Regions from separate parts of the Sphingomonas sp. SL1004 genome, predicted to be linked through region 2. Evidence: predicted binding sites of a transcription regulator. Region 2 holds the regulator's gene; each other region holds the start of a gene.
What was found. The regulator LexA, encoded in region 2, represses DNA repair genes until DNA is damaged. The targets are predictions, from matches to a motif close to GTTCCNCNCTTGTTCT.

Region 1 (3,205 bases), on a different contig from region 2:
AGACGGCGTTCCCCCCGATCCGTCCGGCGATGAGGTCGACCAGCCGCGACGGATCGCGCACCAATGTCTCCCCGGCGAGGACCGCACCAAGGTCGACCGCATCAAGCGGCTCGGTGTGTGGGGCCACCAGCCAGAATTGCTCAAGCCCCATGCCTGGGTCGATGCGCTCGATCCGCAGCTTCAGCAGCCGCAGGAGATGCGTCACTTCGCGTGTCGGCCGGGATGTGCCGACCGCGACGATCTGCTCACTACCGTCGACACACAGACCGGTCAGGCGCAGCGACCTGGCGCCAAGCCCCTTAGCCTGTAGCAGCTCAGCGAGGTCGCGCAGGAGGTCACCCATGACCTGCTCGATCGCCTCGGCGGTGCTGATCGGCTCCAGTAGCCGACGCTCGACGGCCGGCACCTCAGCATCCTCGCGCGGGGTGATCGGCTCCGCCATCCCGCCCAAGGCCTGATCGAGCCGCGTTATCGCCTGTAGGCCCAGCCGTCGCGCCAGCGGCCCGCGTGCGACCGGCAGGAGATCCGCAATCCGCTCGAAGCCGAATTTGCGCGCCGCAGTCAGCGCTGTGGGCGTCAGGCGGAGCGCGGCAATAGGCAATGGGCTGAGCGCCTCGACCGTGCCACGCGGTTCGACGCGCGTCAGATCGTCCCGGCCGAAGCGCGCCAGAGCGTACGCAGCGCCTGGTGTATCGGCGACCGCCACGCGGGCGGTGAAGCCTGCGCGACGGCAGAAGGCGAGCAGGCGACGGCAGAACCGCTCTTCCCCGCCATGCAGGTGATCGCAGCCGGCGAGATCGATCCAAAGGCCGTCGGCCGGCGTCACTGCCGCGATCGGCGACCAGCGCCGGACCGCCAACAGCGCAAGGCGATCGAGTAGTGCTTCATCGGCTTCAGGCTCGGCTGGACGGAAGTCGAGATCCGACACCAGCGCTCGTGCATGGGTGGCGGCCATGCCGGGGTGGATGCCGAGCGCTCGTGCACCGGTGCAGGCGTGCACAACCTCTTCGCGCCGGCCAACCTTGCTGACCAGCGCAAGCGGCGCGTGCTCAATTGGCGGCACTACAGGCGCGATGGCACGCATGGCAGGCGCCGAAGCCTTGTACGGGTGGCTCGCCGCCTCTGATCGCCGGCCAAGCTCGCGCATGGGCGGCTTTGCATGGATTGGCAGCGCGGCGATCTGCGCCTCAACATCCCCGCGGGATTGTGCACCCTCGCGTGCCCAGCGAGCGCCAGGACGCCAACCGCCGCCCCGCGGTACCGAACAGGCACCCGGATCGTCGTCGACCGGTAATTGCAAGGCTAGCCGTTCAGGCAGCCGCGTAGCGGGCCGTTCCAACCGTCTCAGCCGCTCGATGGCCAAGTTCGGCAGGAACAGCGAGACGACCCGTCTCATCGCTGCCCTCCACTATCAGGGAAAAGCCCTCACCACCGCGCTGCCGCGTCAGTTCGACCGACCATCTCGCTCGTCCTACACCCGCGATTTCCAACCGCGCCGAAGGCGCGGAGCCAATCCGCCAGCGCGTCCACGCAGCGGAAGGCTCAGAAAAAGGATCCTGGTCACGGCCACGTCGACGACGAAGGAGCAGTACCGGCATGTCGGCTTCAGCTGCCACCAGCTGCAGGCGGCGGGTTGCGACCATCGACACCTTGCTCGCTTCCGCGACGATCGCCGACGGGGTGCCATCGCGAACCGCGTCCTCGATGACGGCGAGCAACGCCGCGTCATCGTACGGCTGAGCGTAGATAACATCCGACGAGGATAGACCTGCTTGGGCCAAAGCCGGCGCGTAGAGGTCGGTGCGGCCCGTAGCCCACAAGACAGGACCGCCGGCATTGACGGCTTCACGCGCTGCAATGCCGGCGAGGAACAGCGTGGTTGCCGCATCGTCTACCGGTGACGCACTGCGCGCGATCGCCTCGTGAAGCGCGCCAGCACGCAAGCCCCCGGCCCCAAGCCTGCCGTCGATCGCGGCTACGCCGAACGGCATGATGCGGTAGTCGGCCACCGGCGTAGCGATCGTACGCAGATGCCCGATGCTTTGGGATGGGGACTCGTGGGCGACGGATGACATAGTGGCTAGACTCTACTCGTTCCCTTTATGTTCCGTTACCGCCCGGCGTTGGTCAACGAGTTTATATCGACGGTCCGGACTCTTTACGCTTGACCGCGGCTGAGCACCGCACGGAACGGGTGCGAAACGAACCGTAAACAGACCGGAACGAATTCGCTTTCGTTCTGGACGCGACTGACTCATAGAATCGTCATGCCGATCCGACCCGAGAACCGCTGGCTCTACCCGATCGACTGGCGGCAACTCTCGCAGACCGTCCGGTTCGATCGCGCCGGTGCCAAGTGCGAGGGATGCGGCCGGCCACATCTCCGCCGTGTAGTTCACTTGGGCGACGGACGCTGGTGGGATGCCGATGTCCGGTGCTGGCGGTCGGACCGCGGCAAGCGTATTTCCATGAAAACAGGGTTCGTGCTGGCGTCGATCCGGGTGACCTATGTCGTCCTGGCCTGCGCGCATCTCGATCACGATCCAGGCAACAGCGCGTCTTCGAACCTCAAGGCGCTATGTCAGCGCTGCCACATGATACACGATGCAGCCGAGCATCGCTGGCAGCGCTGGTGGAATGTCTTTCGGCTCCGGGCGATCCGCGATCTTTACGAGGATCCCCGCGTCACGCGCGAACGCATCGCTGGCCGCTAAATATCGATGTTTCGGGCGCGCATCGCCTCGGCCGCAAGGTCTGCGATCAGCCCCCGCCCTACGGTCGCCTCATAGACTTCGGCGACACTGTGATCCGCGAGCTTGCCCAGCATAAGACGGACCGCCGCAACGCTCGTGTCGTCCAGTACGGTCTTTGTCTCGTCGTTCGCCACGGCTAAGATCCCGCCGGTGTTTCCAATGGAGTACGAATAGCATGAACGTAAGTGAACTGGCCAAGGGCGTCGCGGAAGCGACCGGTTCGAACGAAACTGATGCGAAGAAGGCGATCACGGCCGTTTTCGACCAGATCGCTGCAGCGGCTGTGAAAGGCGAGGAGGTCTCGATTCCAGGGTTCGGCAAATTCTCGGTCAAGGATCGTCCAGAGCGAGCCGGCCGTAATCCATCGACTGGGGAAGCGATCAAGATTGCAGCTTCTAAGAAGGTTGCGTTCACGGCCGCCAAGGGGCTGAAGGACAAGATGTAAGACGTGT
Region 2 (3,205 bases):
AGTGCGAACCGGCAAACCGCTCCCAGCGTCTATACTTCCTATACTTCACTCAGCCAAACCGCCCAGCCGCAGAGTTCCCAGCATGACCCTAGTCCCCGTCGCCGAAGCCCAGTCCCGCCTCTTCGCCATGGCTCCCCGCGTGGGCCACGAGACGGTCCCCTTGCGCGACGCCGCCGGCCGCTGGGCGGCTGAAGACATCCTCGCCCGCCGTACGCAACCCGCTGCAGATCTTTCCGCCATGGACGGCTACGCGATCCGCTTCGCCGACATGTCCGGCCCTTGGAAAGTCATCGGCGAAAGCGCGGCGGGACGCCCGTTCACCGGCAAGGTCGGTCCAGGCGAAGCAACCCGCATCTTCACCGGCGCGGCAATGCCCGAAGGCGCCGACAGCGTCATGGTCCAGGAGGAAGCCGAGCGTGACGGCGAAACGCTGATCCTGGCCGGCGAAGGCCCTCCGACGCTAGGCCGTAATACCCGTCGCAAGGGCCTGGACTTCTCCACCGGCACCCGCCTGATCGCCGCTGGCGACCGGCTCAGCCCCGCGCGCATCGCCGTCGCCGCAACCGGCGGCCACGGCAGCCTGACCGTCAACCGCCGCGTCCGCGTCGCCGTCGCCGCGACGGGAGACGAACTCGTCCCCCCCGGCTCGACCACCGACGGCGTTGCGCTCCCCGAATCGAACGGCATCATGCTCGCCGCGATGCTCGCCGACATGCCCGTCGACATCATCGACCTCGGGATCCTCCCCGACCGTCTCGACATCCTGCGCGATGCCTTCGCCAGCGTCGAAGCCGACCTCCTGGTCACCACTGGAGGAGCCTCGGTCGGTGACCACGACCTCGTCCGCCCGGCGATCGAGGCCGCCGGCGGCACGATCGACTTCTGGCGGATCGCGCTGCGTCCGGGCAAGCCGATGATGGCCGGCCGGATCGGCGAGATGATGGTCCTGGGCCTTCCCGGCAACCCGGTCTCGGCATTCGTCACGGCGACGTTGTTCGTCAAACCGGTCGTCGCGCATATGGCCGGAGCCCGCGATCCACTCCCGCAGACGAGTCACGCGCTGCTCGGCGAAGACCTGCCCGCGAACAACGCCCGCACCGATTATCTCCGTGCCGAACTTCGCGACGGCAAGGCCTATGCATCGACGATCCAGGACAGCTCGATGCTCCTGACATTGGCGCGTTCGACCTGCCTCATCGTTCGCGCGGGCAACGCGCCGATCGCAAGAGAAGGCGAATCGGCGGAAATCCTCGTCATTGCGTGAAGCGAGCGCTTGACGGCGTTAATTATGTTCCATAGAAGTTCCCAGTCTGTTCCGGACGGAGAACCGCCATGCTCACGCGCAAGCAGCACGAACTCGTATGCTTCATCAACGACCGGCTCAACGATACCGGTGTCTCGCCGTCGTTCGAGGAGATGAAGGACGCGCTCGACCTGAAATCCAAGTCGGGGGTTCACCGTCTGATCAGCGCGCTTGAGGAACGTAACTTCATCCGTCGTCTGCCGAACCGTGCACGCGCGCTCGAAGTGCTGCGTATGCCGGAGCGCCCGGAAAAGAAAACGCCTTCGAAGCCGTCGAACGTGAAGACTGTGGCCGCTGTCGCCGCACCGCAGCCTGCGAACGACGTGATCGAAATCCCGCTGCACGGCCGCATCGCCGCCGGCGTCCCGATCGAAGCCTTCGAAGGCAGCACCATGCTTGCCGTTCCCGCAGCACTGCTCGGCTCTGGCGAACATTACGCGCTCGAGGTCTCGGGTGACTCGATGGTCGAAGCCGGCATCCTGGACGGCGATTATGCCCTCATCCGCCGCACCGAAACCGCCCGCGATGGCGAGATCGTCGTCGCGCTGATCGAAGACAGCGAAGCCACCCTGAAATACTTCCGCCGCGAAGGCGCGATGGTCCGCCTCGATCCGGCCAACCGGGCCTATGATCCGCAGCGCTATGCCCCCGCCCAGGTCCGCGTACAGGGCAAGCTCTCCGGCATCCTGCGCCGCTACGACTGAACTGCCGGGATCGGCCTGCTTCATCGCGATGCAGGCCGAAGTCGGCTTTTTGGCTGCTCAGGAAAAAGCGACCACCAGGCCGGCAAGCCAAGTCGCTCTTTCCCTCCGGCAAGAGCGACCGGGCCTATTCGGCAAACTAAGCGACGTGGCCGAGCGGTCGAAAAGCGGCCAGTTTTCGACACGCCCAAGCAAACACCATCAAGCGTCCGGAAGACTCTCTCACGCTCCGAGGCATAAGCGCGACCTCGACTCGAACCGTCAATCTTTGCACTTCTGCGCCTCTGCGCGAACATATCGCCGCCAACTTCCCACGCAGCCGAAGAATTGGTTCGCGCGGAGGCGCGGAGGCGCGAAGATGTAGTGCTTAGATTGGCGTCTATTTGCCTTCGCAGACCACCGAAACCGACGTGGGCTGATCGTTCATGGAGGTGTGAAGGTCTCCTGAGTCGCATCACCTTCGCGCCTTTGCGCCTTCGCGCCTTCGCGTGGACAATTCTACTTTTGACGGACTCGGCTGGCGCGAAACGCCGGCGCCGCATCATGAAACCGGACATGCCGCGGTCTAAACGAATGTGCCGTACGTTCGAGCATGGGCGGATCGCGCCAGGGATGGCGATCGCCCGCGTTCAGGATCGTCACGACCGTCCCGGTCCCCAAGGTCAGCGCGACTCCACCCGTCCGCTGCAGAACGCGTCGATCGAGCTTCAGCCACCGCGGCACGCAGCGCTTCGGCAGACCGCGTTCGCTGACGACGACGTCGGCCGCGCGACAGGCTGCAACGAACTCGGCAATCGGGACCATATAGGCGCTGCGGGTCGCAAGAATCCGCCACATCCGTCCGCGCGCGGCAATATCGGTGACGCAAAGATCACGACTGCACCGCGCATCGGGCTGGTCGGCCAGCAGCAGTGGCTCGCCGTCGCCCCCACCGTTCTCGGCAAGCATATCCCGCGTATAGTCGCCCGCCCGGTCCCGCAGCATCGAGAGGCCAGCAGCGGTCCGGACCGCGACATGCCGGCCGTCGCCCGTCACCAGAATATCGGGCGGCGGCGTGGCCAGCGCCCACACTGCCCCGATCATCAGCGGCAGCAGTCCCAGACGCCGCCACCGGGTCCGCCACAACGCGATCCAAATCCCCCCGATTGCCATCAGCGCGAACGCCGCAGTCGGCATGGCCGGCAGGGACCGCACCGATCCG
Region 3 (3,205 bases), 580 kb from region 2:
ATCGGCGACCAGCGGCGCGCCGCGCGTAGCACGAGCTGATCCAGCATCGCGGCATCCGCCTCGGTCTCGGAAGGTCGGATGTCGAGATCGGACACCAGCGCACGCGCATGGGTCGCGGCCATCCCGATCGTGATCCCTAACGCGGCTGCGCCTTCGCAGGCGGCCACCACCTCTTCGCGCCGGCCGACCTTGCCCACCAGCGCGAGCGGCGCCCTGTGGAACGCGGCAACGGTCGCCGCGACCCTGTCGTGACGGTCTGCTGGCGCTGGTCCGTGGAACGGATGGTTCGCCGCCTCCGAGCGCCGGCCAAGCTCACGCATGGGCGGTTTGGCATGCGCGGGCAGCGCTGCGATCTCACCTTCCACATCCTGCCTGATTGGCAGGTCAGCGCGCGCCCACCGCGCGCCCGGCCGCCATCCGCCGCCCCGCGGTACCGAACACGCACCGGGATCGTCGTCGACGGGAAGCTGAAGCGCGGGCCGCTCAGGCGGCCGCGTAGCGTGCCGGTCCAGCCGTCTCAGCCGTTCGATGGCCAAGTGCGGCAGGAACAGCGAGACAACCCGTCTCATCGCAGCCCTCCAAAATCATCGAAAATGCTTCGCCGCCACGTTGCCGTGCGACCTCGACCTGCCACCGGGATCGGCCGACGCCGGCGACGCCCAGGCGCTCGGACGACGCACTGGCGATCCGCCAGCGCGTCCAGGCCGCGGACGGCTCAGCGAGCGGATCCTGCTCGCGATTACGTCGTCGTCGCAGGATGAGAACGGGAATGTCAGCGTCTGCCGCGACCAGTTGCAGGCGCCGCGTCGCCACCATCGACATGCGACTTACCTCTGCGATCACAGCTGACGGCGTTCCGTCGCGGACGGCGTCCTCGACGACGGCCAGCAAGGCGGCATCGTCACGTGGTTGCGCGTGAATCAACTCGGCAGGCGCCAGTCCCGCCTGCTCCAATCCCGGCGCATAGAGATCGTTGCGACAGCTCACCCACAGCACGGGCCCGCCAGTGTGCGCTACCTCTCGCGCGGCGATGCCGGCCAGGAACAGCGTTGCCGCGGCATCGTCGACCATCGAACAGCTTTGTGCGGCGACCTCGTGCAGCGCGCCGGCGCGAAGGCCTCTGTTCGCGAGACGATCGTCGAGCGCGGGAACACCGAACGGCATGATGCGGTGATCTACCACCGGCGTGGCGATTGTCCGAAGGTGGGCGATGGTGGTTGGCAGGGACTCGAGGGCGGTAATCATAATCTTTAGACTCTACATGTTCCCTTTATGTTCCGTTACCAGAACCATTTGGTCAAGCATCAGACTCGAGGCTCATGTAGATAAGGTTCCGGCTAGGAACGCTGCGAAGCGCGTTTGGCTATGTGCTGCGGAGCCGAGCTACCGTGCTTGCGCGTACGCGAACGACTGTCATCGGGCATGCTGATCGGCGTGCCGGACCCAGTCCGCTTCCCGCGCTGTCGAGCCTTCGTAAATAGTGCCCCTGTCATTGAGCGAATCAGGGAACGAGTTTGGCACCAACATTCCGCCAAGTGAACGAAATGCAATCCAGATTAGACAGGTTTGCAATCGCCATTGCCCGACCTGCCGGATACTAAGATGACGCCTTTCAGGCATCCTCTCCTAAAAACTTCCCGGGTCGCTTTTGGCGGCCCCTTTTTTTGCCTGAATGCGGCCGGCACGGCGTATCCGGTGCTCGAAGCTACCGTACGCTCCCGTATAGTGAACGGCTGTCGTCGAGCATGCTGAAGGATGTCGGCGTGATCCAGTCCGCCCCCCGCATCGGACATGGGCCGTAGAACAGATCGCCGAGCGCACGCCGGTAATGCGCGTTCATCCAACGTCGACGGCGATGCTCAGGACCGTCGTAAATCATGTGGCGGCGCTGGTAGAGCGCTGCCTGCTGGTGAAGCGCGCTGTCGCTGGGGTCATGATTGAGATGCGCGCAGGCTAGCATCACCGGTGTCCATTTGCCCATGTGGAGGATGTTCTCGGTCGGTCGACGAACACGCCGGCCGTCGCCATTACGCCAATACGACCGGCCCTTGTCCCACCAGCGTCCGTCACCCAGGGGGAAAAACCCGTTGCCCATGCGGGCGTCCGCAATGTTCGCAGCGTCCGCCTGCCCGCACGAAGCGAACCAGAGGCGATAACTGGGGCCAATCGACCGGGTACAGGAAGACATGTTCGGGGCGGATCGGCATCGGTACCGTCCATCAACATTATCGATGGCGGTATGTCTGTCTAGCGACGTTCTGGCACATTGATGTTCTTGCTATGTCCTACAGGCAAGCATTCGTGCATTCGACGATCAGCTGAGTCGAAACGGATCGAATGCGATGGGCTATTCAGGAACACACTGGCCGGAAGGGCTGAACGACGAGGAGGCGCTGCAGCGTTTGCAAACGCTATGCCTTGGCGCTTGCGATGGCATTCAGGATCTCGCGGACGACACACGTTACAAGGCGCTGCGCCGAGCGCTGCTTGGCCGGACCGACCTGCGGCCGTTGGCGCCAGCTTTCGTCGCGGCGCAGCCCAGCCTTGAGGCATTCGTACGTCATGCGAGAGAGACCAAGGATCGCACTCTGCGGCGTGAAATGGTCCGTGAGCAGTTCAAGGCGTTGTGGGACGAGGTTCGAGGACCGGATGCCCTCAGTTCGGCGACGTGGACCGGGCGCCCTTCCCTGCGCGAGCACGCCGCTGTCATTCAGGCGTTAGCGCCTGTTGCCCTGGAAGCCGTGCAGCGGTTGATCGACGATGAACAGCTTGCCTGGGACAATGGTGGCCCGGTCGATGCCGATCGCGCGGTAGCGTTGCAGCAGCTGAGAGCGCTGCATCATGCGCTGGGCGATCTGATCGCGGCGGTCGATCAAGGTCGATCGCTCGAGCCTCTGCTCGAGCGGCTTCGCGTCGTTCGCCAAGAGGCGAAGGTCGCGATCGGTAAGGTGACCGCTGCACTGCCGGTGACGACGTCAGCGCTGATCGCGTTCGGCAGCGTGGTTGGTATCGTCGAATTCTTCGTAGGCAATGTCGTGGTGGCGGTCGCTGCTGGGGGAATCGCAGGCAATACGCTCAAGGACGTGATGCTTAAAAGGGAGGCCGCAGCCAGTGAATCATAACGCTTTACCCAGCGGCATATGATTAGAAGATGGAAGTGGGACATTCTGAATAAGTTTTGATCACAAAACGCTTCAAATGCCCC
Region 4 (3,205 bases), 1.6 Mb from region 2:
GGCAGGCGTATCGCGCGCTGGATCGACGGTCACGAACACCGGCACGATCTTGGCGGCGATCACCGGATCGCTCGCCTCGAGCTTTTTCACCGCGGCGCCGATCGCCTGGACATCCGTCGGACACACATCGGGACAGAAGGTGTAGCCGAAATACATGATCCGGTATTTGCCGGCGAAATTGCGCTCGGTCACGGCCTGCCTATTCTGGTCGGTCAAGGCGAAAGGCCCGCCGATCCGGGCGCCTTCGAGGGGCGGCTTGGCAGGGGGGGCCGATGCGGTGCATGCCGACAGCGCAAGCGCGGGGAGGAAGAGGAAACGCAGGTTCATGATGCCGCCAGCCTTGATCTGTTAGCCCCAGCGGCGCAAGCGTCGCGCCAGATCATGAGCGGCGCAACCGTCGCCCGATATCCAGGACGAACCAAGGAAGTCTCTCGATGCGTATTCGCCTGATGCTCGCCGCCACCCTCCTGACGCCGGCGCTGGCCTGCGTTGCCACGCCGTCCTTCGCGCAGGGCCAGTCGGAGGGGTACAAGTTCCTGTCCGCGGTCCGCGATACCAAGAACAACGAAGTGCTGGAGATGCTCGGCAAGCCCGGCAGCAACATCATCAACACGCGCGACGTGACCAGCGGGGAGGGCGCGCTCCACATCGTCATCAAGCGCGGCGACGAAGTCTATCTGCGCTTCCTGCTGCAAAAGGGTGCCGACGCCAATCTGCGCGACGGCAAGGGCAACACGCCGCTGTTGCTGGCGGTGACACTCGGCCAGACCGGGATGATCCCGATCCTCACCGCGGCAGGCGCGAACCCGAACCTGGCGAACTCGGCAGGCGAGACGCCGCTGATCCGTGCGGTGCAGCGCCGTGACGTCGGCATGATCCGGGCGCTGCTGAACGAGAAGGCCGATCCCGACCAGGCGGATATCATGGCCGGCATGTCGGCGCGCGATTACGCCAAGCAGGACGGCCGCAATCCAATCGTGTCGAAGCTGCTGGAGGATGCGCCGAAGACGGTGAAGAAGGCCGTCTCGGGCCCGAAATTCTGACTGTCTTCTGATCCTCCCCCGCCATCGGGAGGTGGCGCCGAAGATGACGGAGGGGGAGGACAGGGAGCAGAGGTTACCGCTTCCTCCCGCTCCATCTGGCAAGCGCCAGCCGCCCCCCCCCTGGCAAGCGAGGATTATCTCGCCTTCAGAACGCCAGCCCGTCCGCATCGGGGTCCATCTGCGCGATCAACCGCCGCGCCGCCCGCCTGGCAAACGCCAGCGTACAGCGTTTGCGAACATGCGCGGGCAGGGGGATGGTATGCGCCTCGCGCACGATCGCCGCGTCGTAGCGGTCCGCGACGATGATCCCGGTCCGCTCGGGCAGGAAGGCGGGGCCATGCAGCGGTCCGACGTCGAACCCCGCCGGCACTGCCCAGAAATACCGGTCGCAATGCCCCAGATAATCCGGCCATTTCCCGTCGCCGAGCAGGTCGGCGCGCGACACCTTGATCTCGACGATCACGATCTGCCCGCGCGCATCGACCGCCATCAGGTCGGCCCGACGGCCACCATCGAGCGGAACTTCGGTCATCGCGGTGAGGTCGTGGCGGAGCAACATCCGAATGACGCCCCGTGCCACGTCGGCGGCGCAAAGCGGCGATCCGGGTTCGTCGATGCAGGAGTCCGGCGGCATGTCGAGCATGCCCCGGAAATAGAACAATCCGCGAACGAGGCAAGCTCATTCACGGATTGTCGTCGTGGTTTTAGAGGATTGTCGGCCCGCCCCTTACCCGTTCGCCCTGAGCGAAGTCGAAGGGTGCGCTCCGAGTAAAGGTGCTTCGACTTCGCTCAGCACGAACGGGGCCGGGGTCGTATCAACGGTAGAAGACGTGGTTGCCGATCGAGGCGACCTTGACCGCACGGACCGAAGGGCGGCGATCGGGGGTGTTGAAGTACAGCGCCTTCTCGGCGGGGCTGTTCCATGCGCTGGCGAGCGCGACCTTGGCGACTGCGATCGCGGTACGATAGGCGGTGCCGGCGTTGATGTTGGGGATCTGGCCACCGCGGACGAAGCTGAACTGGCCGCGCTGCTTGACGACGGCGCAGACGTCGGCGGGGAAACGACCTGACTTGGCGCGGTTGATGATGACTTCGGCCACTGCGAGCTGGCCGGTCAGCGGCTCGCCCTTCGATTCGAAATAGATCGCGCCGGCAAGGCACTGGAGCGCTTCGTCGGCGGCGGCGCTATCCTGCGCGGCAACGGCCTGGGCGAGCGTGTCGAATTCTTCTTCCTCGGCAGCAGCGACCGGCTCAACTGCAGCAACGGTCGTTGCGGCGGGAGCGATCTGCGGAACATTCTGCGGGGAGAGGGCGTTTAGATTTGCGAGAGCGGTGAGATTGACCGTGGAACGATCGAGACCGGTCGCCTGACCGGGTGCGCTGTTGCCGAGCAGGCCAGCCAGTGAGAAAGTTATGGCTGCGATAGTCGCGGCCCGCTGCAAAATCGTCATTCAAACTTATTCAGGTGCGGTTGGACCGTGGAGGCAATCGTACAAGCCGATCGTCCAGGCATCCCCCCGACTGCGTAACCGATCCGGATCGCACCCGTCCCAGCACAACGCCGATCAATGTTGCAATTCCCCTCTATTGGGGGGGCTTTCGAGTCAATCGTCGAGGATCGTTTCAGCGGCGAACCGTTCCGCCGCTGCGATGTCCACCTCGACGACCCACAAATCGGGGTCGCGCGCACGCCGCCGCCGCCAATAGCCGTCAAGGTCCTCGGCCGGAGTCGAGTCGATCAACGTAGTCCGTCCGTCGGCCCCGATTCCGCGCTCCAGAAGCCGGGGAGGGGCGCCCTTGTCGACTGCGATGACGAGGATCGCACCGCCCTGTGCATCGCCTTTCGCCATCACTGCGCCGAACCCGCCAGCATCGTTTACTCGCCGGAGGAGGGCACTGACGAGCACGCCGCTGGGCAGCCTGCCGCTCATGCCAGCGCCCGGTATCCCGGCAAGCCGGCAAGCGCGATCCGCGAGCGCATGAACGTGCCGGTACCGCGCGCCGCCTCTTCGCCGTCCGCATCGATCAGCCGCGCATCGGCAACGAACACGCGTCGCTTGCCGCTGATCCAACGTCCCTCGGCGATCACCGGGCCGACCTTCAGCGGGCGGGTGAGCAGCAGGTTGAACGCGGTCGTCAGCAGGAAACGATCGGTGACGAGG

Region 1: a site for LexA is predicted at 2,094-2,109, ahead of AC3D24_RS21150 (ImuA family protein). Genes of this name have one in related genera too.
Region 3: a site for LexA is predicted at 1,264-1,279, ahead of AC3D24_RS08455 (ImuA family protein). Genes of this name have one in related genera too.
Region 4: a site for LexA is predicted at 1,698-1,713, ahead of AC3D24_RS13285 (MmcB family DNA repair protein). Genes of this name have one in related genera too.

Annotation. Positions count from the first base shown of each region.
Region 1 is NZ_JBYMUX010000002.1:94,755-97,959, forward strand. It holds gene AC3D24_RS21145 (Y-family DNA polymerase) at 1-1,396, opposite strand, end outside; gene AC3D24_RS21150 (ImuA family protein) at 1,311-1,991, opposite strand; gene AC3D24_RS21155 (hypothetical protein) at 2,268-2,714, shown strand; gene AC3D24_RS21160 (hypothetical protein) at 2,711-2,887, opposite strand; gene AC3D24_RS21165 (HU family DNA-binding protein) at 2,929-3,198, shown strand.
Region 2 is NZ_JBYMUX010000001.1:1,289,903-1,293,107, forward strand. It holds gene AC3D24_RS05645 (molybdopterin molybdotransferase MoeA) at 83-1,264, shown strand; gene lexA (transcriptional repressor LexA) at 1,333-2,007, shown strand; gene AC3D24_RS05655 (ComEC/Rec2 family competence protein) at 2,503-3,205, opposite strand, start outside.
Region 3 is NZ_JBYMUX010000001.1:1,874,215-1,877,419, forward strand. It holds gene AC3D24_RS08450 (Y-family DNA polymerase) at 1-569, opposite strand, end outside; gene AC3D24_RS08455 (ImuA family protein) at 484-1,245, opposite strand; gene AC3D24_RS08460 (hypothetical protein) at 1,706-2,095, opposite strand; gene AC3D24_RS08465 (hypothetical protein) at 2,343-3,122, shown strand.
Region 4 is NZ_JBYMUX010000001.1:2,931,851-2,935,055, reverse strand. It holds gene AC3D24_RS13295 (SCO family protein) at 1-327, opposite strand, end outside; gene AC3D24_RS13290 (ankyrin repeat domain-containing protein) at 435-1,043, shown strand; gene AC3D24_RS13285 (MmcB family DNA repair protein) at 1,189-1,686, opposite strand; gene AC3D24_RS13280 (cell wall hydrolase) at 1,859-2,494, opposite strand; gene AC3D24_RS13275 (DUF1491 family protein) at 2,648-2,974, opposite strand; gene AC3D24_RS13270 (PaaI family thioesterase) at 2,971-3,205, opposite strand, start outside.